Regions from separate parts of the Nocardioides sp. AE5 genome, predicted to be linked through region 1. Evidence: predicted binding sites of a transcription regulator. Region 1 holds the regulator's gene; the other holds the start of a gene.

The links. The regulator LexA, encoded in region 1, represses DNA repair genes until DNA is damaged. The targets are predictions, from matches to a motif close to TCGAACANNTGTTCGA.
Region 2: recA (recombinase RecA) is a predicted target of LexA. The motif match lies at 12,679-12,694, and genes of this name have one in related genera.

The regions. Positions count from the first base shown of each region.
Region 1 is NZ_JAUZVI010000001.1:617,801-633,382, forward strand. It holds gene Q9R27_RS02965 (multicopper oxidase domain-containing protein) at 1-1,025, opposite strand, end outside; gene Q9R27_RS02970 (helix-turn-helix domain-containing protein) at 1,022-1,741, opposite strand; gene Q9R27_RS02975 (DUF2249 domain-containing protein) at 1,812-2,654, shown strand; gene Q9R27_RS02980 (SDR family NAD(P)-dependent oxidoreductase) at 2,814-3,590, shown strand; gene Q9R27_RS02985 (SecDF P1 head subdomain-containing protein) at 3,695-4,315, shown strand; gene Q9R27_RS02990 (hypothetical protein) at 4,326-4,601, opposite strand; gene Q9R27_RS02995 (hypothetical protein) at 4,598-4,912, opposite strand; gene hflX (GTPase HflX) at 5,009-6,496, shown strand; gene secD (protein translocase subunit SecD) at 6,579-8,897, shown strand; gene Q9R27_RS03010 (ATP-dependent DNA helicase) at 9,039-11,027, shown strand; gene lexA (transcriptional repressor LexA) at 11,262-11,987, opposite strand; gene Q9R27_RS03020 (LysM peptidoglycan-binding domain-containing protein) at 12,252-12,599, opposite strand; gene Q9R27_RS03025 (ABC transporter ATP-binding protein) at 12,956-14,740, opposite strand; gene Q9R27_RS03030 (ABC transporter ATP-binding protein) at 14,737-15,582, opposite strand, start outside.
Region 2 is NZ_JAUZVI010000011.1:97,469-113,050, forward strand. It holds gene Q9R27_RS15450 (ExeM/NucH family extracellular endonuclease) at 1-1,284, shown strand, start outside; gene Q9R27_RS15455 (helix-turn-helix transcriptional regulator) at 1,343-1,651, shown strand; gene Q9R27_RS15460 (DNA-formamidopyrimidine glycosylase family protein) at 1,652-2,440, opposite strand; gene Q9R27_RS15465 (ATP-dependent helicase) at 2,433-6,869, opposite strand; gene Q9R27_RS15470 (amidohydrolase family protein) at 6,924-8,429, opposite strand; gene Q9R27_RS15475 (ABC transporter ATP-binding protein) at 8,428-9,393, shown strand; gene Q9R27_RS15480 (ABC transporter permease) at 9,395-10,183, shown strand; gene Q9R27_RS15485 (ABC transporter permease) at 10,183-10,983, shown strand; gene Q9R27_RS15490 (hypothetical protein) at 11,023-11,337, shown strand; gene Q9R27_RS15495 (N-acetyltransferase family protein) at 11,348-11,866, opposite strand; gene Q9R27_RS15500 (DinB family protein) at 11,917-12,462, shown strand; gene Q9R27_RS15505 (DUF3046 domain-containing protein) at 12,459-12,653, shown strand; gene recA (recombinase RecA) at 12,830-13,861, shown strand; gene Q9R27_RS15515 (regulatory protein RecX) at 13,864-14,415, shown strand; gene Q9R27_RS15520 (GNAT family N-acetyltransferase) at 14,426-15,130, shown strand; gene Q9R27_RS15525 (polyphosphate kinase 2 family protein) at 15,161-15,582, shown strand, end outside.

The DNA.
Region 1 (15,582 bases):
CCGCCGCCGAGCGCCACCGGGACCAGGTAGGACATCGCCCCGAGCAGCACCTGGGCGCCGAAGCCCGCGGCCAGGAACGGGGTGAACCGCTCGAACCAGGATCCGGCCTCCGCCCAGTCGGCGGCCACCGCGAACCCGGCGACCAGCAGGACCAGGCAGAGCACCAGCCAGCAGACGGCGCCCAGCGCCGAGGCCGCGGCGTACGACGTGGGGCGGCGCTGGCGGGCAGCAGCGACGAAGCCGGGGGCGAGCAAGGACAGTCCGGCGAGATAGCAGGCCAGGCCGAGTGCCGACGCGCGGGGTGAACCGGCCAGGGCGCCGGCGACGGTCACGGCGATGGCCACCAGCAGCACGGGCAGTGCCCGGCGCGCGGCCCGTTCCACGCCGTCCGCGAGCCGGGTGCGCAGCATCGTCGGCCACAGGGTGACCAGGGTGCCGAGGACGGTGAGCCCGATCCAGCCGAGCAGGTTGGTGCTCGCGTGCGCGACCAGGAGGCGTTCGTGCCACGGGTCGGCCTGCACCCGGGCGACCAGGACACCGATCACGATCCCGACGGTGAAGAGGGCTGCGGCCGCGACATAGAAGCGCACCACCATCGCGAAGCGCCGCGACAGGGCGGCGTGCAGGCGGCGGGCCAGGGCAGCGCCGTGCCAGGCGACCGCGACCAGGACCGAGGCCCCGCCGAGCACGGTTGCCGGCCACCAACCGGTCAGCACGCCGGCGACGACGGCCAGGACGCCAAGGTCCAGCAGCGCCAGGCGGGCGTTCTGCGGCCCACGGGTGGCATCGGCGGGGGAGCGGAGCAGGGTGTCGGTGAAGTAGCGACTCCAGACCAGGATCGAGTGGGTCACCGCGCCGAGCAGCGTCAGGTGGATCAGCAGCCAGCGCGGTGCCGGCAACCAGGGGTGGACCAGGGCGACCACGATGGTGGCCAGCAGCCATCCGATCACCGGGAGGTCGCGCATCGGCCAGAAGCCGCGTGGGTTCCGCGTCGTTGCGGGCGGCGGCGAAGCCTGGATCCTCACCGGGTCTCCGTGCCCGGTCCGGGCACCATCGCCTGCGGCATCGGCAGGGTGAGGCGGCAGGCACCGGGTTCGGCGAAGGGGAGCAGTTCGGTCCCTGCGGCGACCACCCCCTGCTCAGCGTACGCGCCGTCGATGATGCCCAGATGTACGCCGCAGACCACCTCGGGATGCCGGTGGGCGGCCTCGAGCAGGGGACACCGGGTGAGCCGGATCCGGTCCTCGTCGCCCGGTGTGGGTTCGGGAGCGAATCCCATCTCGTCGAGGAGGCGGAGCACCATGGTGCGGGCCGCCTCGGGAGAGGTGGGCGATGCACCGCGGTCACGGGCCAGGCGGCTGCCCCAGGCGCGGCCCGCCTCTGCCCCTGCGGCGTGGGGGTCGTCGCTGCTGCGGGCCAGGGCGCCGGCCAGGGCGGAGGCCAGGACGGCGTACTCGTTGGTCGCTTCCTCGTCCACGGCCTGGTAGAGCCATGGTGGACGGCCGCGGCCGGAGGGTGGCTCCTGTTCGCGCCGGACCAGCCCGGCCGAGACCAGGGCGTCGAGGTGCTCGCGGACGGTGTTGGGGTGCAGCCCGGAGAGCTTGACCAGTGCGGCCAGGGTGGTCGGCTCGGACTGGATGCGGAGACGATCGAGCAACGCCTGGCGTGAGGTGGAGAGGGGGCGGCGCGAGGCGCCCGTGCGCGGCCCCAAGCGGCCCGGTGACCGCAGATTATTTTTCACGGAATAAAGTGTAGTAAATTCTCGGTACGGATCGCCAGCCCGGTGGTCCCCCAGCAACAGGAGGCCCGTCATGGAAGACCTGGTCCTGGCTTCGTCGGAAGCCGACGCACAGGCCGCAGAACGCATCGTCGCCCACCACGCCGAGATGGACGGGGCCCTGGGGTTGAAGGTGGACCTGGTCACCACCGCTGCCCGGTCCACCTCGACCGAGGCCGCGATGAGCGCCCGCGCCAGCCTGCTCGAGTGGTGCCGCGAACTGCTCGTGCCCCACGTCCGGGCCGCCGAGGAGACCCTGTGCCGGGCCGGTGCCGACATCACCGAGGCACGCCTGCTGGTCGAGGCGATGGTGGTCGAGCACCGAATCATCGCCGACCTGGTCGAGCAGATCGGTCGTGCCGACGACGGCATCGAGGTCGCGCTGCACACCGCCGCGTTGCGGCAGCTCTTCGCCACCCACCTGACCAAGGTCAACGACCAGCTGGTGCCCTTGCTGGTGCGTCATCCCGGGGTCTCGCTTGCCGAGGTGCACCACGAACTCGTCCGCCTGGTCGGCGAGGCTCGCGATGCGGGCCCGCGCATCACCGACGACGGGTACGGACATCCGCTCCCCAACGTCGAGGCAACGGGTGAGGCGACCGGCCACGAGCACGGTGAGTGCGGTTGCGGTGAACGGGACGTCTCCGGCTTCCCCGAGCTCGACGCCCGCGTGGTGCCTCATGCGATCCGGCACGCCACCGTCTTCGGTGCCCTGGACGCCGTCCGCCCCGGCAAGGCACTGGTCCTGGTCGCCCCGCACGATCCGATCCCGCTGCTGCGGCAGCTCGAGGGTCGCCAGCCCGGCGTCTTCGAGGTCGACTACCTGCAGCGCGGGCCGGAGGACTGGCGTCTGTTGATCACGCGACGCCCGGGCTGATCGTTTGGGCAGAACCACAGGCTCACCTGTGAAACTGCCCAACGCGCAGGCTGAGCCTGTCCGGGGGTGGTGAACGCCGACCCCGGACACCTTCCGCGCTGGCGAATGGTCCCCACGCCGCTCAAGACCTCGTGGAATGGTTCATCTAGCATCGGCGCCATGGACATCAATGGAGCAAGTGCAATCGTCACCGGTGGGGCCTCGGGGATCGGTGCCGCCGCGGCCCGCCAGCTGGCCGCCAAGGGAGCCAAGGTCGTCGTCGCGGACCTGAACGCCGAGAAGGGCCAGGCCCTGGCCCAGGAGATCGGCGGCGTCTTCGTGAGCGTGGACGTGACCGACACCGAGCAGAACCGCAACGCAGTCAACGAGGCCGTCGAGCTCGGCCCGCTGCGTGCGGTGGTCAACTCCGCCGGCATCGGCTGGGCCCAGCGCACCATCGGCCGCGACGGCGAATACGACTCGGCCTTCGACCTGGGTGCGTTCACCAAGGTGATCGGCATCAACCTGATCGGCACCTTCGACATGGTCCGTCTCGCGGCCACGAAGATGAGCCAGAACGAGCCGGACGCCGACGGCCAGCGCGGCGCCATCGTCAACCTCGCCTCGGTCGCCGCCTTCGACGGCCAGATCGGCCAGGCGGCGTATTCCGCGTCCAAGGGTGGCGTGGTCGGGATGACGCTGCCGGTCGCGCGTGACCTCTCCTCGGCCGGCATCCGCCTCAACACCGTCGCCCCCGGCCTGATCGACACCCCGATCTACGGCGAGGGCGAGGCCGCCGAGGCGTTCAAGGCCAAGCTCGGTGAGAGCGTGCTCTTCCCCAAGCGCCTCGGCGTGCCGGACGAGCTGGCCTCGATGGTGGTCGAGTGCATCACCAACTCCTACATGAACGCCGAGGTGATCCGCGTCGACGGTGGCATCCGGATGCCACCCAAGTGACTGACACCTGCGTCGGTCGACGGCCCGCCACGGACTCCGCGTCCGGGGCGGGCCGTCCTGCTTCGAAGCGCTCGGGGGCGACGAGCAGGGTCTAGTGTCGTCCCATGCGCCCGATCGCGACTGGTGTTGCGGCCCTGTTCCTGCTCCTGCCCCTGGCCGGATGTGGTGACGCGGAATCGAGCGGTGAGCAGGACCCCGACGCGCCCGGCTCGTCGGAGACGGTGCCTGCTTCGGAGGAGCCCGCTTCGGACTGGCCAGCTTCGAACGAGCCCACCTCAACCTCGCCGACTGCACCGACCGTGGCGCTGGGGATCCACCCGGTGGTGGCCGCGGCCGACAGTGTGGACGCCGAGCCGAGCGAGGCAGGGAACGCGATCGTGGTCGCGGCCGACGGGGCGGTCCTGGAGATCGGGCCGGCTGCCCTCACCGAGGCGGACGTGCTCAGCGCTTCCGCCGAGATGCCGGAGAACGGTGTCGGTTGGGTGGTCAGGATCGAGTTCACCGACGAAGGCAATGCCAGGTTCGGTGACCTGACCGAGGCAGCGGGCTGTGCCGGCACCGGCGACCCCGGCAATAGGATCGCGATCATGGCCGACGGTGAATTGGTCAGCGCACCAGCGGTCACCATCGACTGCGGCGTCCGTCTCGAGGACGGCACCGACATCGCCGGCAACTTCACCGAGCAGGAGGCGACCGACCTCGCCGCGAGCATCACTGGGCGCTAGGTCGTGCGGCCTAGAAGAGCCCCAGTACGCCGAAGAACAGCCACCACACCGGCCAGGTGAGTGCCGAGGCGAGCGTGCCGACGCCAGCCTGGCGCACCACGCCGCGCACGGGCAACGCGACCACGCCCAGCAGCGGCCAGCCGATCGACCACCACCAGCCGCCCGGGATGTCGGTCAACCACGGCGCAAACGAGAGGCTGATCCCGATCGCCACGGCCACCACGCTGGCAGGCCCGAAGAGCCCCGCGCCGAACGGCGCACGACGGTCCAGCACGTCCTGGCTCACAGCAGGTCATCTGCGATCAGCGCGGCCCACGGCAGGCAGGCACAGGTGCCCGCGACGACGCCCCAGCCCAACTCGCGCGGGCCTGGTGGCGGCGTACGGGTGCAGGCCAGGCCGACCAGCAGCCACACCACGCAGGCGGCCCAGATCCGGATCGTGGGCGTGACCGCGCTTGGGAGCGGGAGCAGCACCACGGTCAGCACCACCACGATCGGCATCGGCAGCGCGGCCAGGGTGGCGACCGCCCAGGTGGCCGAGTCAGGGGTGGGCCGGGTCGGGCCGCGTTCGGCGTGCACGGGAATGTCGGCAGGCATGGGAGGTGTTCTACCCGGTAACGGGCATCCCACACCGCTACGTCCCGGCGAAACTCGTTCGCCACCTGATCCGGGTCCGCCTAGGCTGGGAGTCATATGACGAACGCACCTGAAGACTTCTCCCTCGCCGACGAGCTCGAGGAGACCCGCGACTGGGACGAGGACGACGCCGAGCCCGGCTATGACGTTGTCTCAGCGGAGGGTCCCGACCCGGAGGAACTCTCCGCCGGTGAGCAGGATCTGGCCGAGCGCCATGCGCTGCGCCGGGTGGCTGGCCTGCGCACCGAGCTCGAGGACATCACCGAGGTCGAATACCGCCAACTCCGCCTGGAGCGGGTCGTCCTGGTCGGCGTGTGGACCGACGGGTCGATCGCTGACGCCGAGAACTCGATGGCCGAGTTGGCACTGCTCGCCGAGACCGCAGGGTCCGAGGTCCTGGAGGCGGTTTACCAGCGTCGCCAGAAGCCGGATCCGGCCACGTTCATCGGCCGCGGCAAGGTGGACGGCGTACGCGAGATCGTCCAGGCCACCGGCGCTGACACGGTGATCATGGACGGCGAGTTGGCGCCCAGCCAGCTGCGCAACCTGGAGGACAAGCTCAAGGTCAAGTGCGTCGATCGGACCGCACTGATCCTCGACATCTTCGCCCAGCACGCCAAGTCCAAGGAGGGCCAGGCGCAGGTCGAGCTGGCCCAGTTGCAGTACATGAAGCAGCGACTGCGTGGCTGGGGTGGCAACCTGTCCCGCCAGGCCGGTGGCCGCGTCGCCGGCGGTGAGGGCATCGGTGGCCGTGGCCCTGGTGAGACCAAGATCGAGACCGACCGGCGCCGGATCAACACCAGGATCGCCAAGCTCCGCCGGGAACTGAAGGCGATGAAGGGGACCCGCGAGACCAAGCGGGCCAACCGCCACCGCAACGAGATCCCGTCGGTGGCGATCGCCGGCTACACCAACGCGGGCAAGTCGTCGCTGCTCAACCGGCTCACCGATGCCGGGGTGCTGGTCGAGGACGCCCTCTTCGCCACACTGGACCCGACGACCCGCAAGACCACCACCTCCGACGGTCGCGTCTACACCATGTCCGACACGGTCGGCTTCGTCCGCCACCTGCCGCACCAGTTGGTCGAGGCGTTCCGCTCCACGCTGGAGGAGGTCGCGGAAGCAGACCTGATCCTGCACGTGGTGGACGGCTCGCACCCCGACCCGGAGGGGCAGATCGCCGCGGTGCGGGAGGTCTTCGCCGACATCGAGGCGAGCCAGGTGCCCGAGCTGGTGGTGATCAACAAGGCCGACGCCGCCGACCCGATGGTGCTGGCCCGGCTCCGCGCCCGGGAGCCGCACTCGGTGGTGGTCAGCGCCAGGACCGGCGAGGGCATCGCCGAGGCGCTCGCCCAGGTCGAGGCGGAGTTGCCGCGGCCCGCGGTCGAGTTCGAGGCACTGCTGCCCTATGAGCGCGGCGACCTGATCAACCGCCTGCACCAGCGCGGCGAGATCGAGTCGATGGAGCACACCGCGGACGGCACCCGGGTCAAGGGACGGGCGGACGCACGACTTGCCGACGAGCTGGCGACGTACGCCGTGTGACTCGCGCCCCGTGGCGTGCGCTTGACCCCTGAACGGACGCCCGATTCACGCGCGCTTGGAAACGTGGTGGAAGATGGCGGGCATGTCACGTGGTGCTTTCGTCCGCCTGCTCCTCGTCCTCGGACTCCTGGCAGGCTGCCTCTGGTTGTCGTTCGAGAAGGAGCCACGTCTCGGGATCGACCTGCGCGGTGGATCGCAGTTGATGTACCAGGCGCAGGATCCGAACAACCCGGACGACGACGTCACCGCGACCGAGGTCGACCGCACCCTCGAGGTGCTCCGTGGCCGGGTCGACTCCCTCGGGGTCTCCGAGCCCACCCTGGTCCGGGTCGGTGAGGATCGGATCCTGGTCGAGCTGCCCGACGTCCAGGACCCCGAGCAGGCCAAGGAGGTCATCGGGAAGACCGCGCAGCTGACCGTGCACCAGGTGGTCGGGCCGGCCACCTCGCCCGACCAGGAACCCTCCGAGGAGGGGAACCGGGTCTATGCCTCCGACGATGGCGAGGTCCTCGAGGTCGGGCCGGTTGCGCTCACCGGTAACGACATCAAGGACGCCTCCAAGGCACAGAACCAGAACTCGGTGGGCTGGGTCGTCAAGGTCGAGTTCAACGGATCGGGCTCCGACAAGTTCGGTGACCTCAGCGCCACCGCCGCCTGCGAGCAGGACGCCTACAAGGGCCGGATTGCGATCGTGCTGGATAATCGGATCATCTCCGCGCCCAACGTGGACATCAACTGCGGTGGCCGGATCACCGGCGGCACGGACATCACTGGCGGGTTCAACGAGAAGTCGGCCGGCGACCTGGCGGTCCTGATCGCCGGCGGTGCCCTGCCGCTGGCACTGGGCTCCTTCGACGGGGACGGCAACTTCCAGGCCGGCGTGCCGATGCAGGACTCGGTGATCGGCCCGACGCTCGGTGACGCCGCGATCAAGGCGTCCATCGAGGCGGCCGTCATCGGTCTGTTGCTGACCGGCCTCTTCATCGTCTTCATCTACCGCCTGGTCGGCTTCCTGGCCACGCTGGCGCTGGCGTCGTACACGGTGCTGGCCTATGCGATGACCCTCGTCGTCGGTGCGACACTGACGTTGCCCGGCCTGGCCGGTTTCGTGCTCGCCATCGGGTTGGCGATCGACGCCAACGTGCTGGTCTTCGAACGAGCCAGGGAGGAGTACGGCGACAATCCCAAGGCCGGAATGAGACGCGCGCTCAGCGTCGGCTTCAACAAGGCGTGGACCGCGATCATCGACTCCAACGTAACCACGTTGCTGGCTGCCCTGCTGCTCTTCATCTTCGCCTCGGGGTCGGTCAAGGGCTTCGGTGTCACCCTGGCCATCGGTGTCATCGCCTCGCTGGTCTCCGCGCTGATCATCGCCCGGGTGCTGACCGAGATCGCTGTCAGCACCCGCTCGGTGGCCCGGCGTCCCCAGATCACCGGTCTGGGCCACATCGGCTCGGTGCGGACCTGGCTGACCCGGAAGAACCCGCAGATCATGAAGCGCAAGAAGATGTGGATGATCCTCACCGGCGCGCTCACCGTCGCGGCGTTCGCCGGGATCTTCGTCCAGGGGCTCAACCTGGGCCTCGAGTTCACCGGTGGACGGACGGTTGAATACTCCACCGCCCAGCCGATCTCGGCCGACCAGGCGCGCGAGGTCGCCGTCGAGGCGGGCCTGCCCGAGGCCGTCGTACAGAAGGTGAAGGCCAGCGACGGCTCGGAGCGGGTGCAGATCCGCTCGGGTGAGTTCACCAACGAGCAGCGCGACGAGATCCGGGCCGGCATCGCAGAGATCGCCGGGGAGACCGAACAGGTCACCGACGACACCATCGCGGCGAGCCTCGGGAAGGAGTTGCGCACCAAGGCCCTGATCGCGTTCCTGATCGCCCTGGCCGCGCAGATGCTCTACCTCGCGGTCCGCTTCCACTGGACGTTCGCGCTCTCGGCCGTGCTCGGACTGGCGCACGACGTGGTCCTGGTGACCGGCATCTTCGCCTGGCTCGGCAAGCCGATCGACGGCCTCTACCTGGCTGCGGCGCTGACCATCATCGGTCTGTCGGTCAACGACACCGTCGTCGTCTTCGACCGGGTGCGAGAACGGTTGCGGATCGACAAGTCCGGCGACTTCGACGACATCTCCAACACCGCGATCCTGGAGACCATGCCGCGCACGGTCAACACCGGTCTGGGTGCCATGTTCATCCTGGCCGCGCTGACGTTCATGAGCGGCGACTCGTTGCAGGACTTCTCCCTGGCGCTGCTGCTCGGCCTGGCGATCGGTATGTATTCGACCGTCTGCGTCTCGGCGCCGATGGCGAGCTATTTCCAGCGGATCCAGGAGTTCCCGCGCGACGTCAAGGTGAAGAAGGTGCGCGACCCGAACGACTCCGGCGCCGTCGTCTGACCCACGCCGAGGCGGCACGTGTTGACGCCTGAGCACGTCGAGGCGGCGTCAATTGACGCCGCCTCGACGTGCAAACCTGTCGACTCGTGCCGCCTGGCGGGTTGTGTCGCGCCCGGGGGATAGGGTCTTCGGGTGCCTGACCTGCCTGCTGCCCCCACGTCCGAGTCGAAGGTCAGGAGCCTCCTGGCCGAGGCGGTCGAGGCGCTGGGCGGGCAGGAGCGCGCTGGCCAGGTCGAGATGGCCGAGGCCGTAGCCACAGCGATGGAGACCGGTGAGCACCTCCTGGTCCAGGCCGGGACCGGCACCGGGAAGTCGCTCGGTTACCTGGTGCCGAGCCTGCTGCACGAGGACCGGGTGGTCGTCGCGACCGCGACGCTGGCGCTGCAGCACCAACTGGTGGAGCGCGACATCCCCCGCCTGGTCGACGCGCTGCGGGCCAAGCCCGGCATCGACACGTCGTACGCCGTGCTGAAGGGCCGCTCGAACTACGCCTGCCTGCACCGGGTCCGCGAGGGTGCCCCGGATGACCAGGGCACCCTGATCGAGGCACCCACCGGGTCCATGGGTGCCGAGGTCATCAAGCTGCGCGAATGGGCCGAGTCCGAGGCGGAGTCCGGGGGCACGGGCGAGCGCGACCATGCGCCCCGCCACACCGACCGGATCTGGCGCCAGGTGTCGGTTAGCGCCCGCGAGTGCCTGGGCCGCACCCGGTGTCCATTCGGGGAGGAGTGCTTCGCCGAACGGGCCAGGGACAAGGCCGCGGCGAGCTCCCTGATCATCACCAACCACTCCCTGCTCGCGATCGATGCGATCGAGGGCGTGCCGATGATCCCCGACTACGACACCGTCGTGATCGACGAGGCGCACGAAGTGGTCGCCCGGATCACCCAGGCTGCGACCGACGAACTCGCCGCCAGCGACGTCGAGCGGGCAGCCCGCCGAGCGGCCCGCTATGTCGAGGACGCGGAAGCCGATGACCTCGATGACGCCGCGGGGGCGCTGCGCGACGCCATCGAACGGACGTCAGCGGGTCGGATCGACGCGATCGACGTCCAGCTCGCCGAGGCATTGATCCTGGTCCGCGACGCGGCTCGTGCCTGCCTGGGCGCCATCCCCAAGGAAAAGGAAGGGGAGGCCGACCCTGGGCGCAACCAGGCGAAGGCCGGCCTGCAGGAAGTCTTCAACACCTCCGAGCGGATGGCCTCCGACCTGGCCAGTGACGTGCTTTGGCGCAACGACCGCGAGACCCGTCACGGTGGTCCGCAGCTGTGCGTCGCGCCGTTGCAGGTGTGGGGGCCGATGCGCGACAAGTTGCTGGCCGACAAGACCGTGGTCTTTACCTCGGCGACCCTGATGCTCGGCGGCGACTTCACCAACGTGGCCACCTCGGTCGGCCTCAAGCCGAGTGAACGGGTTCTGGCCGGTGGCGAGGAACTGGCGACGGAGGGCGACGAGGTGCAGCCGTGGCGCGGCATCGATGTCGGCTCGCCCTTCGACTATCCCAAGCAGTCGATCCTGTACGTCGCCAAGCACCTCCCCACCCCTGGCCGCGACGGCCTGGGCAAGCCGCAACTGGACGAGATCGTCGACCTGGTCGATGCCGCCGACGGACGGACCCTGGGGCTCTTCTCCTCGCGTCGTGCAGCAGAGGCCGCGGCCGAGGAGGTCCGCCAGCGACTGCCGCACCTGACCACCCTCGCGCAGGGTGACGCGCAACTGGCCGAGTTGCAGAAGCAGTTCGTCGACGACCCGCACACGATCCTCTTCGGCACGCTGAGCCTGTGGCAAGGCCTGGACGTGCCGGGTGACACCTGCCAACTGGTGCTGATCGATCGGATCCCGTTCCCCCGACCGGACGACCCGCTGATGTCGGCGCGGCAGAAGGCAGCCGACCAGTCCGGGGGCAATGGCTTCATGCAGGTGGCCGCGACACACGCCGCGCTGTTGCTGGCCCAGGGCGCGGGTCGGCTGATCCGCACGCACACCGACCGTGGTGTGGTCGCGGTGCTCGACCCGCGCCTGGTCACCGCGCGGTACGGCTCCTTCCTGAAGGCGAGCCTGCCTCCGATGTGGACCACCACCGACCCCGCCGTCGCGCGGGGTGCGTTGAAGCGGCTCGCAGCCGGCTGAGTTCGCCCGGGCCGTCGGGGCCGCGGGGGCCGTTCGGGTGCATGTGCGCCGGAGCAGCCCGCGATCCGGGTCCGCCGGGGCCGTTCGGGTGCATGTGCGCGGGATGGGCCCGCGATCCGGGCGCGTGGGGGCCGTTCGGGTGCATGTGCGCGGAAACGCCTCTCGGCCCGATCGGACCGAGTGGTGTCAACTCGTGCCGACTCGGCGAGGGGAGGGGGCGGTGAGTGTCCCGGCTCAGACCTTGCGCAGCACCGCGGTGACGATGCCGAGGATCGAGGCGTGGGTGCCGTCGATCGGGTCGTACGCCTCGTTGTGCGGCATCAGCCAGACCTGGCCGTCCTTGCGCATCAGCGTCTTCACGGTGGCCTCGCCGTCGATCAGGGCGGCCACGATCTCGCCGTTGCGTGCGGTCTGCTCCTGGCGGACCACGACGTAGTCGCCGTTGCAGATCGCGGCGTCGATCATTGAGTCACCGGAGACCTCGAGCAGGAAGAGCGTGCCGTCACCGACCAGGGTCTTGGGCAGCGGGAAGATTTCCTCGACGCGCTCCTCGGCCAGGATTGGCCCGCCGGCTGCGATCCGGCCGACCACGGGCACGTAGGTGGCCTGCGGTACGGCGTCGCCGATGCCGGTCTCGTCATAGTCGACCTCGGCCGCGCTGCCGATGGCGCTCGGGGCGGCACTGGCTTCGGGCAGGAAGACCTGGATCGCGCGGGGGCGGTTGGGGTCGCGCTTGAGGAACCCCTTCGCCTCGAGCGTCTTCAACTGGTGTGCGACCGACGACGAACTCGTCAGGCCGACCGTCTCGCCGATCTCGCGGATGCTCGGCGGGTAGCCGCGGGTCTCGATGGAGTCGCGCAGGGCGTTGAGGATCCGACGCTGTCGCGGCGTCAGGCCGGAGGCGTCCGCGGGGCCGTCCGGCAGCGAGGTGACGTTCGAGTTCGAGCCTTTGCTTGCCATGCCCCTGGTGCCTTCCGACGAGTGTGCGTGCTGATGAGTCCAACGTAGTCACAACAGTGGGGGTGTTTCAAACACCTGTTCGAACGTGTCGCGGACGTGGTTCCGGCTGTTGATCGACCCCGGATCCGCCGTGGTTCGGCGTACGCCGGATCCGGCGGCGGGCAAATGAAGAGGGGCGGAACCAGGTGATGATTCCGCCCCTCGTCTTCCCCATCTGCGGGCCGGGGTCGAGGCGACCCGCAGATGCTTGTGGTGCCGGTGTGGTCAGTCGACCACGGGCACGTGGATCTCCTGACCGGCCATGACCATCGAGGAGTCGAGGCCATTCAGGTCCTTGATCCGCTCGACCATGTCACGGGTCTCGCCGCTGGCGGCGAGGCCGCCGGCGATGTCCCAGAGGGTCTCGCCATAGCCGACCATGACGATCTCCGTCTCCTGTTCGACGCCTGCCTCATTCGTCGCCATCGAAGCCGCGCCCAGGAAGAGCACGGTGGCCAGCACGACCATGAGGGCGAGGGTGAAGATCACCAGTCGTCCACGCCGGGTCAGGCGAAGCTGGCTGGAACCCATGCTGGGCAGTGCGGGTGCGGGGGAGAGGGTCATGGTGCTCATCGGGAGACCTCCGGGGGAAGTGGGTGGTCGGTGTTCGATGAAAGCCTCTCGGCACCCCCCGACACTTGCTTCAGTTCGGAGGATTTCGATCAGATGTTCGATCGAACACGTGTACGAAGCTAGAGCATGTGTTCGAACAAATCAAGAGAACGCGCGAACATTTGTTCGATGGGCGTGTCGTGCGTGGCACCTGGTCAGCCCACCGCCCAGGCCGATCGGGTGCACATGCACCGGAACGGCCCCGAAAACCGCAGTTCAAGGGCCGATTCGGTGCATGTGCACCGAAAGCGTCGGTCGCGCGCTGCCCGAATGTGCCGCCGCCCGCCGATACCGAAAGCGCCAGCCCGCGCCCAGCCTCAGGCCGACCAGGCAGCCCAGAGTTCGGCGTACCGCCCACCCGCAGCGAGCAACTCGTCGTGGCTGCCTTCCTCGACGACCACGCCTTCGTGGAGGACCAGGACCCGGTCGGCCGTGGCGGACTGGGTGAGTCGGTGGGCGACGACGAGTGCGCCACGCCCCGCGGTCACCGCGAGCGCGGCCGCCTCGAGCTCGCGGGCGCCGGCGGAACCGGCCTCCGCGGTCGCTTCGTCCATCACCACGAACCAGGGGTCGGCCAGCGCGATCCGAGCCAGGGCGATCTGCTGCGCCTGGGCCGGGGTCAGGGCGTGGGCGCCGGCGCCGACGACGGTCTCCAGGCCCTCGGGCAGCGCCGAGATCCAGCCGCGCGCATGGACCAGGTCCAGTGCCGCAGCCAGGTCGGCCTCGGTGGCGTCGGCATTGACCAGCGTCAACGACTCGCGCAACGTGCCGGAGAAGACGTGGAAGTCCTGGCTGATCAGGGCGACCCGCGAGCGCAGCAGCGACTCGGGGAGTTCGGCCAGGTCGACGCCGGCCAGGGTGACCGATCCGGTCGTCGCCGGGAGTACGCCGGCAGCGATCGCGCCCAGGGTCGTCTTGCCGGCCCCGGTCGCCCCGACCAGGGCGACCCGTTCCCCGGGGCGGATCACCAGGTCGATGCCGGAGAGCACCGGGCGCCCGGCCACATAGGAGTGGTCCACATGGTTGAGGACCAACGGACCGGCCCCGGCGGGCAGGGTGCCGGGCGGCTCGGGTTCCACGGGCATCCGTGCGACCCCGGCCAGCCGCGCCAGCGAGGCACCGGTGGACTGGATCTGGTCGAAGATGAAGAGCAGCGCCCCGAGCGGGTTGAAGAGGCGGTGGAAATACAGCGCGGCAGCGGTCACTGCGCCCACTGTCGCGGCATCGGCGCGCACCAGCAGGAACCCGGTCGTCAGCAACGACAGCATCCCGATCAGTTCGGCGCGGTTGGCCCGCGAGGTGAACCGGGTCAGCAACCGGAAGACGGTGATGCTGATGTCCTTCGCCTCTGCGGAGCGGTGCTCGATGGTGGTGACCTGGTCGGCCGAGAGGCCATAGGCACGCACCGTCGGCGCTCCCTGCAGACCGCTCACCATCGCCTGGGCACGCTCACCCTGGGCGACCCGCTCGGCGGCGTAGTAGGGGCCCGAGCGCGGCATGTACCAGCGCAGGGCCAGCGCATAGAGCGGCAACGCCACGATCCCGGCCAGGCCCAGGCGCCAGTCCAGCGCGAAGATCCCGGCACTGGTGAAGGCGACCAGGACCAGTGAGGTGATCAGGGTCGGCACCATCTCGTTGAGCGAGGCCGCCACGGTGCGGGCATCGTCGCCGACCCGGGAGAGGATGTCGCCGGTGCCGGCCGCCTCCACGCGCGCCGAGTCCAGGGCCAGGGCACGGTCGAGCACGTCCTCGCGCAACTCGGCCAGGGCGGGCTCCCCGGCCCGGGCCAGGAACGCCACCGACGCCCAGGTGAAGAGGCCGCCGAGCACGGTCGCGCCGGCGATGATCCCAGCCGCGATCCACACCTCGCGCGAGGTGCCGCCCTCGGTGACCAGGTCGACGATGTGGCCCAGCATCCACGGCGGCACCAGGGCGCAGAGCCCGGCCAGGGTGAACGAGAGGACCACGCCGGCCAGGGGGCCGCGCCGCTTGCGGATGAGGTCCCAGGCCAGTCGGGCGGTCTCGCCGCGGGTGGCGATCGGCAGCAGGTCGCGCTCCGCGGTGCCCGGCGCCTGCGGGTTCTCCGCAACGGGGGCGGTCATCGCAGCACCACCTCGGCGTACGCCGCGTCGGCGGCCAGTTCGTGGTGGGTGCCGGTGGCGACGATGCGGCCGTCCGCGACCAGCAGCACCCGGTCGGCCTGGGCGAGCAGGGCCGGGCTGGAGGTGATCAGGAGCGTCGTACGCCGGGTGCCCCCGCCGTTGCGGATCGAGCGGATCCCGGCCGCGATGCGGTGCTCGGTGACCGCGTCGACCGCCGTGGTCGGATCGTGCAGCACCAGGATCGGCGCGTCCGTGGCCAGCGCGCGGGCCAGGGCGATCCGTTGCCGCTGCCCGCCGGAGAAGGTGGCGCCGTCCGGGGTGACCGGCTGGTCCAGCCCCTCGGGCACCAGGGCAACCACGTCGGCGCACGCGGATGCCTCGAGCAGGTCCTCCAGGTGAGCCTGGTCCAGTTGCCCCAGCGGGTCGATGTTGGAGCGCAGGGTGCCCTCGAAGAGGTCCACGTGGTGCGGGGCGAGGAGCAGGTTCTCCCAGCGTGCGGCGGTGGTGAGGTCGCGCAGCGGCAGGCCGTCCAGGGTGATCGAGGAGCCGCTCTGCAGCCGTTGCGCTCCGGCCAGGAGACCTACCAGTGAGGACGCCGCAGCCGGATCCGTGGTCGCAATCCCGACCATCTCGCCGGGCTCGACGGCAACGGTGAACCCGTCCAGCCCGGGCGCGGTCAGGTTCGCGAGGTGGAGGCGGGCCGGGGTGAAGACCGGGGCGGAGTCGCCGGCCGCGACCAGGTGCGGCGTACCGAGGAAGTCCACGATGCGCCGCGCCGAGGCGTGCGCCCGGGCGGTGTGGGCGGAGATGTCGCCGAACATCCGCATCGGCTCGGCCAGGAA
Region 2 (15,582 bases), on a different contig from region 1:
GACGGGCTGCCGGAGGGGATGCACGCCGACCTCGGCATCGTCAACGCAGGAGGCGGACTCCGCGCCGAGTTGCTGTACGCCGGCGACACCACGGAGAACCCGGCCAACACCGACGGCGTGGTCACCTATGCCGAGGCGAACGCAATCCTGCCGTTCGTCAACAACATGTCCCTGGTGGAGATGACCGGCGCCGACATCAAGCAGGTCCTGGAGCAGCAGTGGGACCCGAACCGGGGCCGCGTGGAACTGAACCTCGGCCTCTCCGACAACGTCACGGTGACCACCGACCCGTCCCAGCCGCTGCACCAGCGGATCACCTCGGTGCTCATCGACGGCAAGCCACTGGACCCGGACCGGACCTACACGGTCTCGACCGTCTCGTTCCTGGCTGCCGGTGGCGACTCCTTCACCGGGTTCACCAACGGGACCTCACGTGACACCGGCCTGGTCGACCGGGACCTGTGGATCTCCTACCTGGAGGCCAACTCGCCGCTGTCGCCCGACTTCGCCCGGCAGCAGGTCCAGGCGCCCGGCATGCCCGAGCAGGTCGAGGCGGGTGACGAGGTCGCCTTCGAGCTCAACAAGCTGGACCTGACCTCGCTGGGCAGCCCGACCAACACCGAGGTGGAGGTCTTCCTCCTCCCCGGGCAGGGCGAGCCGATCGAGATGGGCACCTTCGCGGTGACCGAAGGCAGCGCAGTCATCCAGTTCACCGCTCCCGCGGACCTGGCCGGTCCGGCCACGATCACCGCAGTGGCGAGCCCGTCCGGCACCGTCGTCGGGTTGCCCTTGCCCGGGACGGGCGGGGAGCCGGGCCTGAGCGAGTCGGACCTGACCGATGCCAACCGTGGCGGGGTCCGTGCCCCGGAGACGGCTTCACCGGGCCACCGGATGGAACTGGTGGTCGGAGTCGAGTACGCCGGCCAGCAGGTGGAGGTCCTCTTCTTCTCCGACCCGGTCTCCGCCGGGGTGCACCGCGCCCGGGCAGACGGGACCGTCACCGTGATGGTGCCGACCGGACTGGCACTGGGCGCCCACAAGGTCGCCGTGGTGGACCTGGATGGGGCGCTGATCGGCTGGGACGACATCACCCTGGTCCCGGCTAGCAGCGACGACGGCGGCAACGGGACTGGCGGCAGTGGCAGCGGGTCCGGTGGGACCGGGGCCGGTGGAGACATCCCCGGTGTCGGTGGACCGCCCCTGGCAGCGCTGTGGACCGGCGCGCTGTTCCTGATCCTGGGGATGGTGCTGGCGTTGCGCTTCCGTCGCCGCGTCGCGCCCTGAGGGCGGGAAGAAACAGCGAGCAGGTAGCGTTGTCCCATCAACTCAAGGAGGACGCGCCATGGTGCTGTTTCGTCGACTGCTCGGTGAGGTGCTCCGCACCCAGCGGATGCGTCGTGGCCTGACCCTGCGCGAGGTCTCCGCAGAGGCCCGGGTCAGCCTGGGCTACATCTCCGAGATCGAGCGCGGACAGAAGGAAGCCTCCTCCGAACTCCTGGCTTCGCTGTGCAACGCGCTCGAGGTGCCGCTCTCCGAGGTGCTCCGCGAGGTCAGCCACGCGGTGGCCGTCGAGGAACGCGCCCTCCAGGTGGCCGCGACCCCGATCCCGGTCGCCTCCCGCACGGAAGGCGTGGTCGCCTCCGCCGCCTGATCACCCACGCTCGGGCTGGCAGGCAGGACACCACCAGGTCGTCCGCTCCTGCCCGGCGGGTCCCAGCCCTCCGGTCTCGATCGGGGTCCCGCAGCGCCGGCACGGTTCACCCGTACGCCGATAGACCCAGTGCTGCAGGCCGCGCCGGGTGTTGCCGGTGGTGGTCTGCTGGCGACGATCACGGTTGGCCGCCAACATCGTCTGCGCCCGTGCGACCAGGTGGGGCAGCGTGGTCACCGAACCGACCGGCGCCTGCGGGCGGATGCCGGCCACGAAGCAGAGTTCGTTGAGGTAGAGGTTGCCGACCCCGGCCAGGTTGCGCTGGTCCAGCAACGCCTCGCCGATGGTCCGCCCCGGATCGGAGGAGAGGCGGCGTACGGCCTCGTCCGGTTCCCAGTCGTCGCCGAGCAGGTCGGGGCCCAGGTGCCCGACCACGGACTGTTCTTGGTTGGTCGCCACCACCTCCACGGTGCGGAGCGCGAAGCCCACCGCGATCCAGCGCGGCGTACGCAGCACCACCCGGGCTTCGTCGACGGGACGACGCCACCGGGTCTCGGCGCGGTAGAGGTGCCAGGCCCCCTCCATGCCCAGGTGGGTGTGGAGGGTGGTGTCGTCCCCGATCCGGGTGAGCAGGTGCTTGCCGCGCGACACGGTCGCCCGGACCATCTGCCCACGCAGGTCGACCGTGGCCAGGGTGGGCACCCGGAAGTCGCTCAGGGTGATGCGGGCGCCGCTGAGCGCCTTGTCCAGGGCGCGTGCCGTGCGCCAGACGGTGTCACCCTCAGGCACGGATCCTCAGTCCCTTCGTGGTGGCCACGAACCCGGCCCGGTGCAGGGCCTCGCGCAGCGGGGAATCGGCGCGCCCGAGCAACGGGGTGCCGTTGGCCTTCTCCACGGTCAGGCGCCCCAGGGCGCCCCGCCGTACCGCATCGGCCAGCGCCGTCGCGGCGCAGGCCAGCACCTCTTCCTCGGCGGCGAAGGTGAGCAGGGTCCGTCCGCCACGCTCGACATAGAGGGCCAGGGAGCCGTTGACCAGCACCACCATCGCCCCGGCCTTGCGTCCGGGGCGGTGGCCGGTCCCTTCCGGTTGTTCCGGCCAGGCCAGGGCTGCACCGAACGGGTTCGCCGGGTCGGTCGCGGCCAGGGCGAGCGCGACGGGCTTGTCCGCAACTGTCTCGACGTGGGTGCGCAGGCGATCCACAGCGCCCGCGGTGCCGAACTGGGCGGCGCCGAGGCCGGCCACGAAGTAGCCGCGTCGGCAGTGCCCGGACTCCTCGAACGCGCTGAGGACCTTGTAGACAGCGGCGAATCCGCCCGGCGTCCGCTCGGCCACCACGGCGCCGCGGGTGAGGACGCCGTGGCGCTCCAGCAGTGCCTCGGCCGCGGCGTGGGCGCGCCGCGTCGGGTCCAGGTCGAGGTCGGGCAGCATCGACCACCGGCCCGCGGTCTGCGGCGGCCCGGTGCGGCTGGGCAACCGGGCCCGTCCGGTACGCCGGGTGCGGTGGCTGGTGGGTCCACTCGCGGTCAGGGTGCGCAACGGGGCCAGGGTGTCGTTGGTGACCAGGCCGGCCCAGGCCAGGTCCCACAGGGCATTCGACAGGGCCGCATCGTCGGTGGAGCCGATCATCGTGGACAACTGCCGGAAGAACCACGCCCCACCGGAGGACAACGCGTCCAGGAGGGACCGGTGGAGGGCGTCGGGTGCGAAGGCGGACGGGTCCGGCAGCGTCAGCGCGGCCGACTCCGCAGGGTGCAGCGACACCCACCCGTCAGTGCCGGGCAGGGAGCCGTGCCCGGCCCACACCACCTCACCCGATGCGGTCAATTCGTCCAGCATGGACGGCTCATAGTCGGCGACCCGGGCGGCCAGGACCAGTGGTTCCAGCGCCGAGGCGGGCACCGGGCAGCCGGCCAACTGGTCGATCACCCCCAGGAGTCCGTCCAGGCCCCGGGCCGACCCACCGAGGCCCTGCCACGGGGGCAGGAACCGGCCGAGCACCTCGGGATCGACCGGCTCGACCTCCTTGCGGAGCCGGGCCAGGGAGCGGCGTCGCAGTCGGCGCAGCACTTCCGCATCGCACCACTCCTCACCCGTCGGGGCGCCCGGGCGGAACTCCCCGTCCAGGACCCGGCCGCTGGCGGACAGGCGCACCAGCACCTGGCGCACCACCGCCACCCCGACGCCCAGCCGTGCGGCGACCTCGGCAGTGGTGAAGGGGCCATGCGTGCGCGCGAACCGGGCGACCAGGTCACCCAGCGGATCCTCGACCGGCTCGGTGAACGCGTCCGGCGTGCCCGGGGGCACCGGCACACCGAGGCCGTCACGCAGGCGCGCCACGTCCTCGATCGCCGCCCAGTGCTCGACGCCACCGATCCGCACCGGCACCACCCGGCGGGCGTCGACCAGGGCGGCGATCCACTCCGCCGATGCATCGCCCTGGCAACGCTCGGCGATCTCATCGCTGGTCAACGGGCCCAGCAACCGGACCAGGTCGGCCACCCCCTCGGCGTCGCGGGCGTGGCGCGTGGGGACCAGGCGCTGCAACTCGGCCTCGACCTCGGCCAGCACGTCGGGGTCGAGAAGTTCGCGCAACTCCGCGCGGCCGAGCAGTTCGGCCAGCAGGCCCTGGTCCAGGCTGAGCGCCGCCGCGCGCCGCTCCGCGATGGGGGAGTCGCCCTCGTAGACGAACTGGGCGACATAGCCGAAGAGCAGGCTGCGGGCGTACGGCGAGGGCTGCTGCGTGGCCACGTCGACCACGCGCACCCGGCGCTGCTCGATCCCGGCCAGGACCTCGACCAGACCGGGCAGGTCGTACACGTCCTGGAGCACCTCGCGCACCGCCTCGAGGATGATCGGGAAGGAGGGATATTTCGCGGCCACCTCGAGCAACTGGGCCGAGCGCTGTCGCTGCTGCCACAGTGGGGAACGTCGCCCGGGGTCACGGCGCGGCAGCAGCAGTGCGCGGGCAGCGCACTCACGGAAACGGCTCGCGAAGAGCGCCGACCCTCCGACCTCGCGGGTGACCACTTCCTCGATCTCGGCGGTCTCGAAGACGACCACCTCGCCGGTGGGCGGCTCGGCGTCGGTGTCCGGGATCCGCAGCACGATCCCGTCGTCGGAGGCGACCGCGGATGCCTCGGTGCCGTAGCGCTCACGCAGCCGCGCATTGATCGCCAGCGCCCAGGGCGCGTGCACCGGGGTGCCCCACGGGGAATGGACCACGAGGCGCCAGTCACCCAGTTCGTCGCGGAACCGTTCGACCAGGATCGTGGTGTCACTGGGCACCACCCCGCACGCCTCGACCTGCTCGGCCAGGTGGTCCACCAGGTTGCCGGCCGCGTAGTCGTCGAGCCCGGCCGCCCGCGCGGTGGCGATCGCGGTGTCCCGCCGTTGCCGCGCCACCTGGCGAGTCCACGCCCCGATAGCGCCACCCAGTTCCGCAGGTCGTCCGAGGGTGTCGCCCTTCCAGAACGGCAACCGTCCCGGCACTCCCGGCGCCGGGGTGACCAGGACCCGGTCATGGGTGATGTCCTCGATGCGCCAACTGGTCGCGCCGAGGGCGAAGACGTCACCGACCCGTGACTCGTAGACCATCTCCTCGTCGAGCTCGCCGACCCGGTTGCTGCCCCGGCCCGCGTCGCCGACCAGGTAGACGCCGAAGAGTCCCCGGTCCGGGATGGTGCCGCCACTGGTCACCGCCAGCCGCTGGGCGCCGGGGCGGCCGGTGATGGTGCCGGCGACCCGGTCCCACACGATCCGGGGTCGCAGTTCGGCGAACTCGTCGCTGGGATAGCGACCGGAGAGCAGGTCGAGGGTCGCGTCGTACGCACTGCGCGGCAGGTGCGCGAAGGAAGCGGTACGCCGGGCCAGGGCGAACAACTCGTCGACGTCCCACGGCTCCAGCGCCGTGGCGGCGACGACCTGCTGGGCCAGTACGTCGAGGGGGTTGCTGGGGATGCGCAGCGACTCGATCTCGCCGCTGCGCATCCGCTGCACGGTCACCGCGGTCTGGGCCAGGTCCCCACGGTGCTTGGGGAAGAGGACGCCCCGGGAGACCTCGCCGACCTGGTGGCCGGCCCGGCCGACCCGCTGCAGGGCGCTGGCCACGCTCGGCGGTGACTCGATCTGCACGACCAGGTCGACCGCACCCATGTCGATGCCGAGCTCAAGGCTGCTGGTGGCCACCACGGCCGGCAACCGGCCGCGCTTGAGGTCGTCCTCGATCGCGGCCCGTTGCTCGCGGGCCACCGAACCGTGGTGGGCGCGGGCGATCACCACGGGCGTCTCGGAGTCGCCGGTGGCGATCTCGTTGAGCCGGGCGGTGAGTCGCTCGGCCAGGCGGCGGGAGTTGGCGAAGACGATGGTCGAGCGGTGCTGGGTGATCAACTCCGCGACCCGTTCCTCCACGTGTGGCCAGATCGACGAGCGTCGCGGTCCGGCTGCGGCCGGACCCTCGAAGTCGTCGTCGAGCACCTCGCCGATCGCAGCCATGTCCTCGACCGGGACGACCACCGACAGGTCCCACGCCTTCTCCGCGGCCGGGGCGACCACCTCGACCGGACGGGAACCAGCGAGGTAGCGCGCGACCTCCTCGGTGGGCCGGACGGTGGCGGAGAGGCCGATCCGCTGCGCCGGTGCGTCGAGGAGTGCGTCGAGGCGCTCCAGGGTCAACGCCAGGTGCGCACCCCGCTTGGTCCCGGCCACGGCATGCACCTCGTCCACGATCACCGTCTCCACGCCACGCAGCGACTCGCGGGCCTGGGAGGTGAGCATCAGGAAGAGCGACTCCGGCGTGGTGATCATGATGTCCGGGGGAGTGGTCGCCAGCCGGCGCCGCTCGGCGGCCGGGGTGTCGCCGGAGCGCACCCCGACAGTGACCTCGCGGGTCGGCGTACCGAGGCGCTCGGCGGTGTGGCGGATCCCGGCCAGGGGAGCCCGCAGGTTCCGCTCCACGTCGACCGCGAGCGCCTTCAGCGGGGAGATGTAGAGCACCCGGCACCGCCGGGCAGCAGCGACGGGATCAGGGGTGAGCAGCCGGTCGATCGACCACAGGAAGGCCGACAGGGTCTTGCCCGACCCGGTGGGTGCGACCACCAGCGAGTGGCGCCCGGCGCCGATCGATGCCCAGGCCCCTTGCTGGGCCGGCGTGGGCGCTGCGAACGCAGCCGTGAACCACTCCCGGGTGGGTCCACTGAACTGCTCCAGCGCGTCGGCCATTGCCCCATCCTCCACCATGGCACCGACAGATGCCCGGGCGCAGGCGCGGCGACCTCACTCCCACAACGGAGCGATCAACCGCCCAGCGACATAGGTGGCGGCGACCTGCATCGCTCGCAGGTGGGCACTGTTCGAGGCGGAGTCGCCCAGGTCGAGCAGGGGGTCGTTGTCCAGCACCACCAGGTCGCCCGGGTGGCCCGCAGCAACCGTGCCCCAGCCGTCGGTCGAGGCCGCCAGTGCCTCCCGCACGGTCAGCGACTCGGCGGGGTTCCACGGATCACGCTCATCACCGCTGCGGTGCACCGCAGCCGCCATCGCCAGCCACGGGTCCAGTGGCGCCACCGGCGCGTCCGAGCCCAGCGCGAGCCGGACCCCGGCGTCGTGCATCGAGCGCAGGTTGAAGCACCGGTCCATCCGGTCGGGCCAGCAATACTCCGTCACGTCGCGGTCGTCGAGCAGGTGCGCCGGCTGCACCGAGGCACGCAGCCCCGAGGCGGCCAGGCGGGCGATGTCACTGGTGCGGATCAGTTGCAGGTGCTCGATCGAGCCACCGGCGCCGGTGGCGGCGAAGGCGTCGAGGGCAGCGCTGGCCGCGGCGTCCCCGATCGCGTGCACGGCTGCTTCGAGGCCGTGGGCGTGGGCACGGGCGAGCAGCGCCTCGAGTTCGGCCTGCTCCTGGTTGGGATAGCCGCGCGGGAACTCGAACCCGTGGGAGTCGGCGTACGGCTCACAACACCACGCGGTCCGGGTGTTCAGCGACCCGTCCGAGATCACCTTCACCGGCCCCATCACGGCCAGGTCGGTGCCGGGTATCGGGTCGCCGGTGCGCAGGCCTGCGGCGATCACCGCGTCCAGCCCGGCGGCATAGGTCGCCATCCGGATCCGCAGCAGGTCCGCGCCGTCGGCCCAGCGCTCGGCCCATTCGGTGGCCCCGCCGGTGAACTCGAAGTCGACCAGGCCGACGACACCGCGGGTGGCCGCCTCGGCCTCGACCCAGCGGTAGGCGGCCGGCGTTGCTTCCTGGCCGACCAGGGCCTCCAGGCGGGGATAGGCGTCGAACCATTCGGCCTCGCGGACCACGTCGTCGCGCTCGGCGAGGCCCAGGCCACGCAGCGCCACCGAGTTGAGCCAGGCGTGGTGTGCGTCCCCGGAGATCAGCACGATCGGGGCGGTCTGCGAGATCGCATCCAGTTCGGCGACCGTCCCGTCGCGCTCCCAGGTCGCGGAGCGGTGCCCGAACGCGATCAGGGGCGAGTCGGGCGACTGGGCCATCCGCTCGCGGACGAAGTACGTCGCCTCCTCCGGGGAGCGGGTGGTGGACAGGTCGAGCCGGGTGGAGGTCATCGCCACCTGGCCCAGGTGGACGTGCTGGTCCCACAGGCCCGGGATGATCCAGCGGCCGTCGGCATCGAAGCAGCGCATGTCGGCGGATTGGGCGATGTCCGGGGCGACCGCGGTGACCCTGCCGCCCTCGACCAGGACGTCGTACGGATGCGCGGGTGGGGCCTCGCCGGGAGCCAGCGGCACCGGGAAGACATTGCGGATGAGCAGTGGTTCCATGCGGGTGAGACTAGTCTCGGGTCCCGTGAGTGACGCGATGATCCATGCCGCCGGCCTGCGCAAGTCCTTCGGCGGCTTCGAGGCGGTGCGTGGCATCGATGTCGACGTACGCCGTGGCGAGGCGTTCGGCTTCCTCGGCCCCAACGGCGCCGGCAAGTCGTCCACGATGCGGATGATCGCCGCCGTCTCGCCGACCAGCGGTGGCACCCTGCAGATCCTGGGCATGGATCCGGCCACCGACGGGCCGGCGATCCGGGCCCGGATCGGGGTCTGTCCCCAGGAGGACACGCTCGACAACGAACTGAACGTGCGCGACAACCTGTACATCTATGGCCGTTACTTCGGCATCCCCCGCAAGGTGGTCAACGAGCGGGTCGACGAACTGCTCGAGTTCGCGATGCTCACCGAGAAGGCCACGGCGAAGGTCGATGAGCTCTCCGGCGGGATGAAGCGGCGGCTGACGATTGCCCGTTCGCTGGTCAACCGGCCCGAGTTGCTGCTCCTCGACGAGCCGACCACCGGGCTGGATCCGCAGGCGCGCCACGTGCTGTGGGACCAGCTCTACCGGCTCAAGCATGCCGGGGTGACCCTGGTGATCACCACCCACTACATGGACGAGGCCGAGCAACTGTGCGACCGGCTGGTGGTGATGGACAAGGGCGTCATCGCGGCCGAGGGGTCACCGGCCGAACTGATCGCCGCGCACTCCACGCGCGAGGTCGCCGAGCTCCGCTTCGTGGTGGGCAGCGAGGCGGGTACGCCGGAGGAGATCGCGACCCGGGTGGGTGACCTCGCCACCCGGGTCGAGGCGCTCCCGGACCGGCTGCTGCTCTACACCGACGACGGCGACGAGGTGCTCGCCCGGGTCCACGAGCGGGGCCTGCGCCCGGTGGCCACCCTGGTCCGTCGCTCCACCCTGGAGGACGTCTTCCTGCGCCTGACCGGCCGATCGCTGGTGGACTGAGATGGCCCTGACGATTGCGGAGGGCATCGGGCGCCAGGTCGACTACTGGTGGACGGTGCACAAGCGGACCTGGCGCGGCAGCATCGTCTCCTCGTTCGGCTCGCCGCTGCTCTACGTGCTGGGCATGGGCGTGCTGCTGGGCGGGTTCATCGAGGGTGACCCGGCCCGGCTGGAGGGAGCCACGTCGTACCTGGCCTTCATCGTCCCGGGCCTGGTCGCCGCCCATGCCATGCAACTGGCGGTGGGGGAGACCACCTATCCGGTGATGGGCGGGATCAAGTGGCACCGCACCTACCACGCCCAGATGGCGACCCCACTGGACCCGCGCGACATCGTCAATGCGCACCTGGTCTTCGTGCTGGCCCGGGTCGCCTCGGCCTGCGCGGTCTTCATGGTGGTGCTGGCGCCGTTCGGGGTCTTCGAGTCGTGGTGGGGCCCGTTCCTGGCCTGGGCCGCCCAGGTGCTGGTCGGGATGTCCTTCGCCGCGATCGTCTTCGCGCTCAGTGCCCGGATGGAGTCCGAGCAGGGATTCGGGCTGGTCTTCCGGATCGGGGTGATCCCGCTGACGCTCTTCTCCGGCGCCTTCTTCCCGATCACCAACCTCGGCGACGTGCTGGCCTGGGTGGCGCGGTTCACCCCGCTGTGGCACGGGGTGGACCTGTCGCGGATGTTCTGCCTGGACACCGTCGACTGGGCGATGGCGCTGGTGCACGTGGCGGTGCTGGTGGCGGTGACCGTCCTGGGCTGGTGGCTGGCGATCACCGGGCTGACGAAGCGGTTGGTGGGCTGATGGCGAACACTCCTGCTCCCGTGCCGCCGCTGAGCCCGGCGGGCGCCGTCGCGATGATCACCTACCGCAATTACACGACGTACAAGCGGTTCTGGAAGCTCTTCCTGACCGGCTTCCTGGAGCCGGTCTTCTACCTCTTCTCGATCGGGATCGGCGTCGGCCAGTTGATCGAGGCGTTCGAGTTCAACGGGCAACAGATCCCGTACGCCGACTTCGTGGCGCCCGGCATGCTCGCCGCCAGTGCGTTCAACGGGGCGCTGCTCGACTCGACGTACAACGTCTTCTTCAAGCTCAAGTACGACAAGCTCTACGACCAGATGCTGGCCACGCCGCTGACCACCGCCGACGTGGCCCGCGGGGAGATCCTCTGGGGCCAGTTGCGCGGCGCAGCCTATGCGGCTGCCTTCCTGCTGGTGATGGTCGCGATGGGGATGGTCCACTCCTGGTGGGCGGTGCTGGCGCTGCCGGCGGCGCTGCTGATCGGGTTCGCGTTCAGCGCGGTGTGCATAGGGCTGACGACGTACATGACGTCCTTCCAGGACTTCGACAAGATCACCCTGGTCCAGTTGCCGATGTTCCTCTTCTCGGCGACCTTCTTCCCGATCACCGCCTACGGGAATGCCGCAGTGCGCTGGGTCGTTGAGGCGACGCCGCTGTATCGAGGCGTGGTGCTCTGCCGGGAACTGACCACCGGGGCGCTCTCCTGGGCGAGTGCGGTCTCGGTCGCCTACCTGGTGGTGATGGGGCTGCTCGGGTTGCTGCTGGTCCGGCGTCGCCTGGACAAGTTGCTGCTGACCTGACCCGGAGTCGGCTGGGCGGCGCTGGGTACCGTTGGCGCCATGAGCCTCCCTGACGCACAGAGCCTGCCCACCGCCCCCATCGCCGCCGCCGGACTGGTGGGTGGCTACCTGGTCGCCCGGACCACCGGCGTACGACCGCTGGGCGGGGTGGTCCTCGCCGGGGCGGGGCTGCTGGCCGGACGTACCTGGCTGGCCAAGGGCGGAGCGGCAACGACCGCCGCGCTCTCGGCGGTCTACCTCGGTGGTTTCGGCGCCTCGCACCCGCTGGCGAAGAAGATCGGGGCCTGGCCAGCCGTGCTCGGTGCCGCCGCGGCGTCGGCTGCTGCCTCGCACGTGCTCGCCGACCGGCGCTGAACAGTCCCGTTCAGGGCAGGGACGGCAACATCTTCTGGTACCACGCCACGTCGATCCACTGGTCGAACTTCCAGCCGACCTCGCGCAACTGGCCGGTCTTCTCGAAGCCACAGGCCAGGTGGAGCCGCTCGCTGGCCGGGTTCGGCAGGGCGACCAGCGCGACAGCGGTGTGTACGCCGGAGAACGCCATCGTCTCCAGCAGCGCGGGATAGAGCATCTTGCCCACCCCCTGCCCACGGACCGACTCGTCCAGGTAGATCGAGGTCTCCCGGGTGAGGTCATAGGCCGGCCGGGGCCGGTAGGACCACGAGTACGCATAGCCGACGACCCGGTCATCGGCGTCCACGGCCACGATCAGGTGGTCGCCGGGGTGGTCGCCCTCGAGGCGGGCACGCCAGTGGTCGAGGTCGGGTGGCTCGAGGTCGAAGGTGGAGTGCGAGTTGTCCACGGCGTACGAATAGATGGCTGCGATGTCGGCCAGGTCGCGTTCGGTGGCGGAGCGGGTCGAATAGTCAGCCATGTGGGTCATGATCGCACCTCGGCGCTCTCGCCCCCGGCGCCGTGGTTCACTATGTGGCCGTGGGAGCGAACGAGATCGAACCGGAGACCAAGGACTGGACCTGGGTGATCGACCGGGCCTGCGACGACTGCGGGTTCGACGGTCCCGGTACGCCGCCCGGCGAGGTGGCCAGCGGAGTGCGGGCCAACGCGGAGCAGTGGCGCACCGTGCTCAAGGGTCCCGACGTGGCCCGGCGACCCGCTCCCGGTGTGTGGTCACCCCTCGAGTACGCCTGCCACGTGCGCGACGTCAACCGGCTCTTCGCCGAGCGCGTCGCCCTGATGCTGGAGCGGGTCGATCCCGAACTCGCGGCCTGGGACCAGGACCACGCCGCGATCGAGGGTGAGTACGCCGCCAGCGACCCTGGCGAGGTGGCCACCGAGTTGCTTGCCGCGGCCGGCACCGTGGCCGCGGCCTATGACGCGGTCGCCGACCATGGCGACGGCCCGGCTGCCTGGCAGCGCACCGGACGCCGCTCGGACGGGTCGCGGTTCACGGTCGACTCGATCGCGCGCTACCACCTGCACGACCTGGTCCACCATGCCTGGGATGCGCACCCGCGATGAGGCACACGGAGTTCTGGCAGCGGATGGACGCCGCGCTTGGGTCGGGCTACGCGCGCTCGTGGGCCGAGCAACACACCGTGCCCGGGCTCGGCTCCCGCACCGTCGAGGAGGCGCTGGCTGCGGGGGAGGAGCCGCGGCTGGTGTGGCGTGCGGTGTGGCAGGAGCTGGGACTGCCCGCGCGGGATCGGTGAAATCGTTCCGCGTGTCGCGGGCTGATCGAACACATGTTCGCCTAGGCTGATCCCGTCGGCCGGGGTTCTCCACAACCCTGAAGGTGGTCGGCACCCAACTGTCGGTGGTCCCCCCTAGCGTCAGTGATGACGCAGGACACCAACATCGACCCGACCCTGAGAAGGACGTGAAGCACATGGCTGGAGATCGTGGCAAGGCGCTGGACGTAGCGCTGGCCAACATTGAGAAGCAGTTCGGCAAGGGGTCGGTGATGCGCCTCGGCGACGAGACCCGTGCCCCCCTGGAGGTGATCCCGACCGGGTCGATCGCCCTCGACGTGGCGCTGGGCCTGGGCGGACTGCCCCGGGGCCGCGTGGTCGAGATCTATGGCCCGGAGTCCTCGGGCAAGACGACCGTCGCCCTCCATGCGGTGGCCAATGCCCAGGCCGCGGGCGGCATCGTCGCCTTCATCGACGCGGAGCACGCGCTGGACCCCGAATACGCCAGGAACCTCGGCGTCGACACCGATGCCCTGCTCGTCTCCCAGCCCGACTCCGGGGAGCAGGCGCTGGAGATCGCCGACATGCTGGTCCGTTCCGGTGCCCTGGACCTGATCGTGATCGACTCCGTCGCCGCACTGGTCCCGCGCGCCGAGATCGAGGGCGAGATGGGCGACAGCCATGTCGGCCTCCAAGCCCGCCTGATGAGCCAGGCACTGCGGAAGATGACCGGTGCCTTGAACAGCTCCAACACCACCGCGATCTTCATCAACCAGCTGCGGGAGAAGATCGGCGTGATGTTCGGTTCGCCCGAGACGACCACCGGTGGCCGGGCGCTGAAGTTCTACTCCTCGGTGCGCCTGGACGTGCGCCGGATCGAGACCCTCAAGGACGGCACCGACATGGTCGGCAACCGGACCCGGGTCAAGGTCGTGAAGAACAAGGTCGCGCCGCCGTTCAAGCAGGCCGAGTTCGACATCATGTACGGCAAGGGCATCTCCCGCGAGGGTGGCCTGATCGACGTCGGTGTCGAGGCGGGCCTGGTCCGCAAGGCCGGTGCCTGGTACACCTACGAGGGCGACCAGCTCGGACAGGGCAAGGAGAACGCCCGCAACTTCCTGCGTGACAACCCCGACCTGGCCAACGAGCTGGAGAAGAAGATCCTGGAGAAGCTCGGGGTGGTGCCGACCGTCGACGCGCCGGCAGAGCCCACCAACGTCGACTTCTGAGCATGGCCGACGGATGGCGCGGTGACGTCTCGGTCGGGGTGGACGCATGGACGCGTTCCGCCCCGCCCGAGCCGGAACCGGAGCCAGAAGCAGACCAGGAGTCCGTGGCCCGCAAGATCCTGCTCGACCAGCTGACCGGGCAGGCGCGCTCACGCAAGGAACTGGCCGACAAGCTGGCCGGCAAGAACGTCCCGACCGAGCTGGCGACCGCCTTGCTGGACCGCTTCGAGGAGGTCGGGCTGATCGACGACGCCGCCTTCGCCAGGGCCTGGATTGCCTCGCGCCAGCCCGGCAAGGGGCTCGCGAGGCGGGCGCTCGCCCAGGAGTTGCGCCGCAAGGGGATCGATGACGAGGTCGCCCGTGAGGCGCTCGACGAGATCGACCCCGACGACGAGGAGGCCGCGGCTCGCGCGCTGGTGCGCAAGAAGCTGCGAACGATGTCCTCCCTGGCCCCTGAGGTGGCCACGCGGCGACTGGTGGGGATGCTTGCCCGCAAGGGATATCCGCCCGGCGTCGCCTTCGCCGTGGTCCGCGACGAACTCGAGGCCGTCTAGTCTGGCTCCCATGTCGACGCCGGTCATCGTGCGCCATGGGGAGCGGGAGCTCTCCGGTGTCGCGCGGGCCGGGGAGGCCTGGGGCCGGGCGGCGAGCCGGATCGCCACCACCGTGGCGGGGGAGCCGTTCGCGGTGGACCTCTCCGGTGCCGAGAAGGTCTTCGCCGTCGATCCCGACCAGCGGCTCACCCTGCGCCCGATGACCCGCGGCGACCTGCCGGATGTCTCACGGTGGCGCAGCGCGGACCACGTCGCACGCTGGTGGGCCGATGACGGGGATCCCGACCTGGACTCGGTGACGGCCGCCTACGGTCCCCACCTGGACGGTCGTACGCCGACCCGGATGTGGGTGGTGGAGATGAACGGCCGCTCCATCGGGTTCGTCCAGGACTACCGGATCCGCGACTATCCGGAGTTCGCCCTGCTCGCCGGGGAGCCGGATGCGATCGGCCTCGACTACGCGATCGGCGAACCGGCCTGGATCGGCCGCGGGATCGGCGTACGGATGCTGTGGGAGTGGTTCGGGCGGACCCGGAAGCGCTTCCCCGAGGCCTCCTGCTTCTTCGCGGCACCCGACCACCGCAACACTGCCTCGCTCAGGGCGCTGGCCAAGGCCGGCTTCACCGAGGGGGTCTGGTTCGACGAACCCGGCAACGACGGCAGCACTGCCACCGTGGTCGGTTGCTCCCTGGACGTCGGACGCGTCGTCGGCTGAGCCGTCGACACGCCCTTTAGGGTGGTCGCCATGGGCAAGACAAAGGGCTCCTTCACCGACCTGCTCCGCCTGCCGCCGGGCCCGGTCGACCTGGCCGCGATCGCCACCGACGGCACGCCCGGCTTCGACGGCGACAAGGATGACGGGAACGACGCCCTGGCTGATCTCGCCGAGCCCCTCTCCGACCTCCAGGAGCGGCTCTTCGCCGAGCGCACCACCGGCTCGACACGGCGTGTGCTGCTGGTGCTGCAGGGGATGGACACCGCCGGCAAGGGCGGGGTGATCCGCTCCGCGGTCGCCCTGGTCGACCCACAGGGGGTGAGGATCACCTCGTTCAAGGCGCCGACCGAGGAGGAACTCGCCCACGACTTCCTGTGGCGCATCGCCAAGGCTGTGCCCGAGCCCGGCTACCTCGGTGTCTTCGACCGCTCACACTACGAGGACGTGTTGAT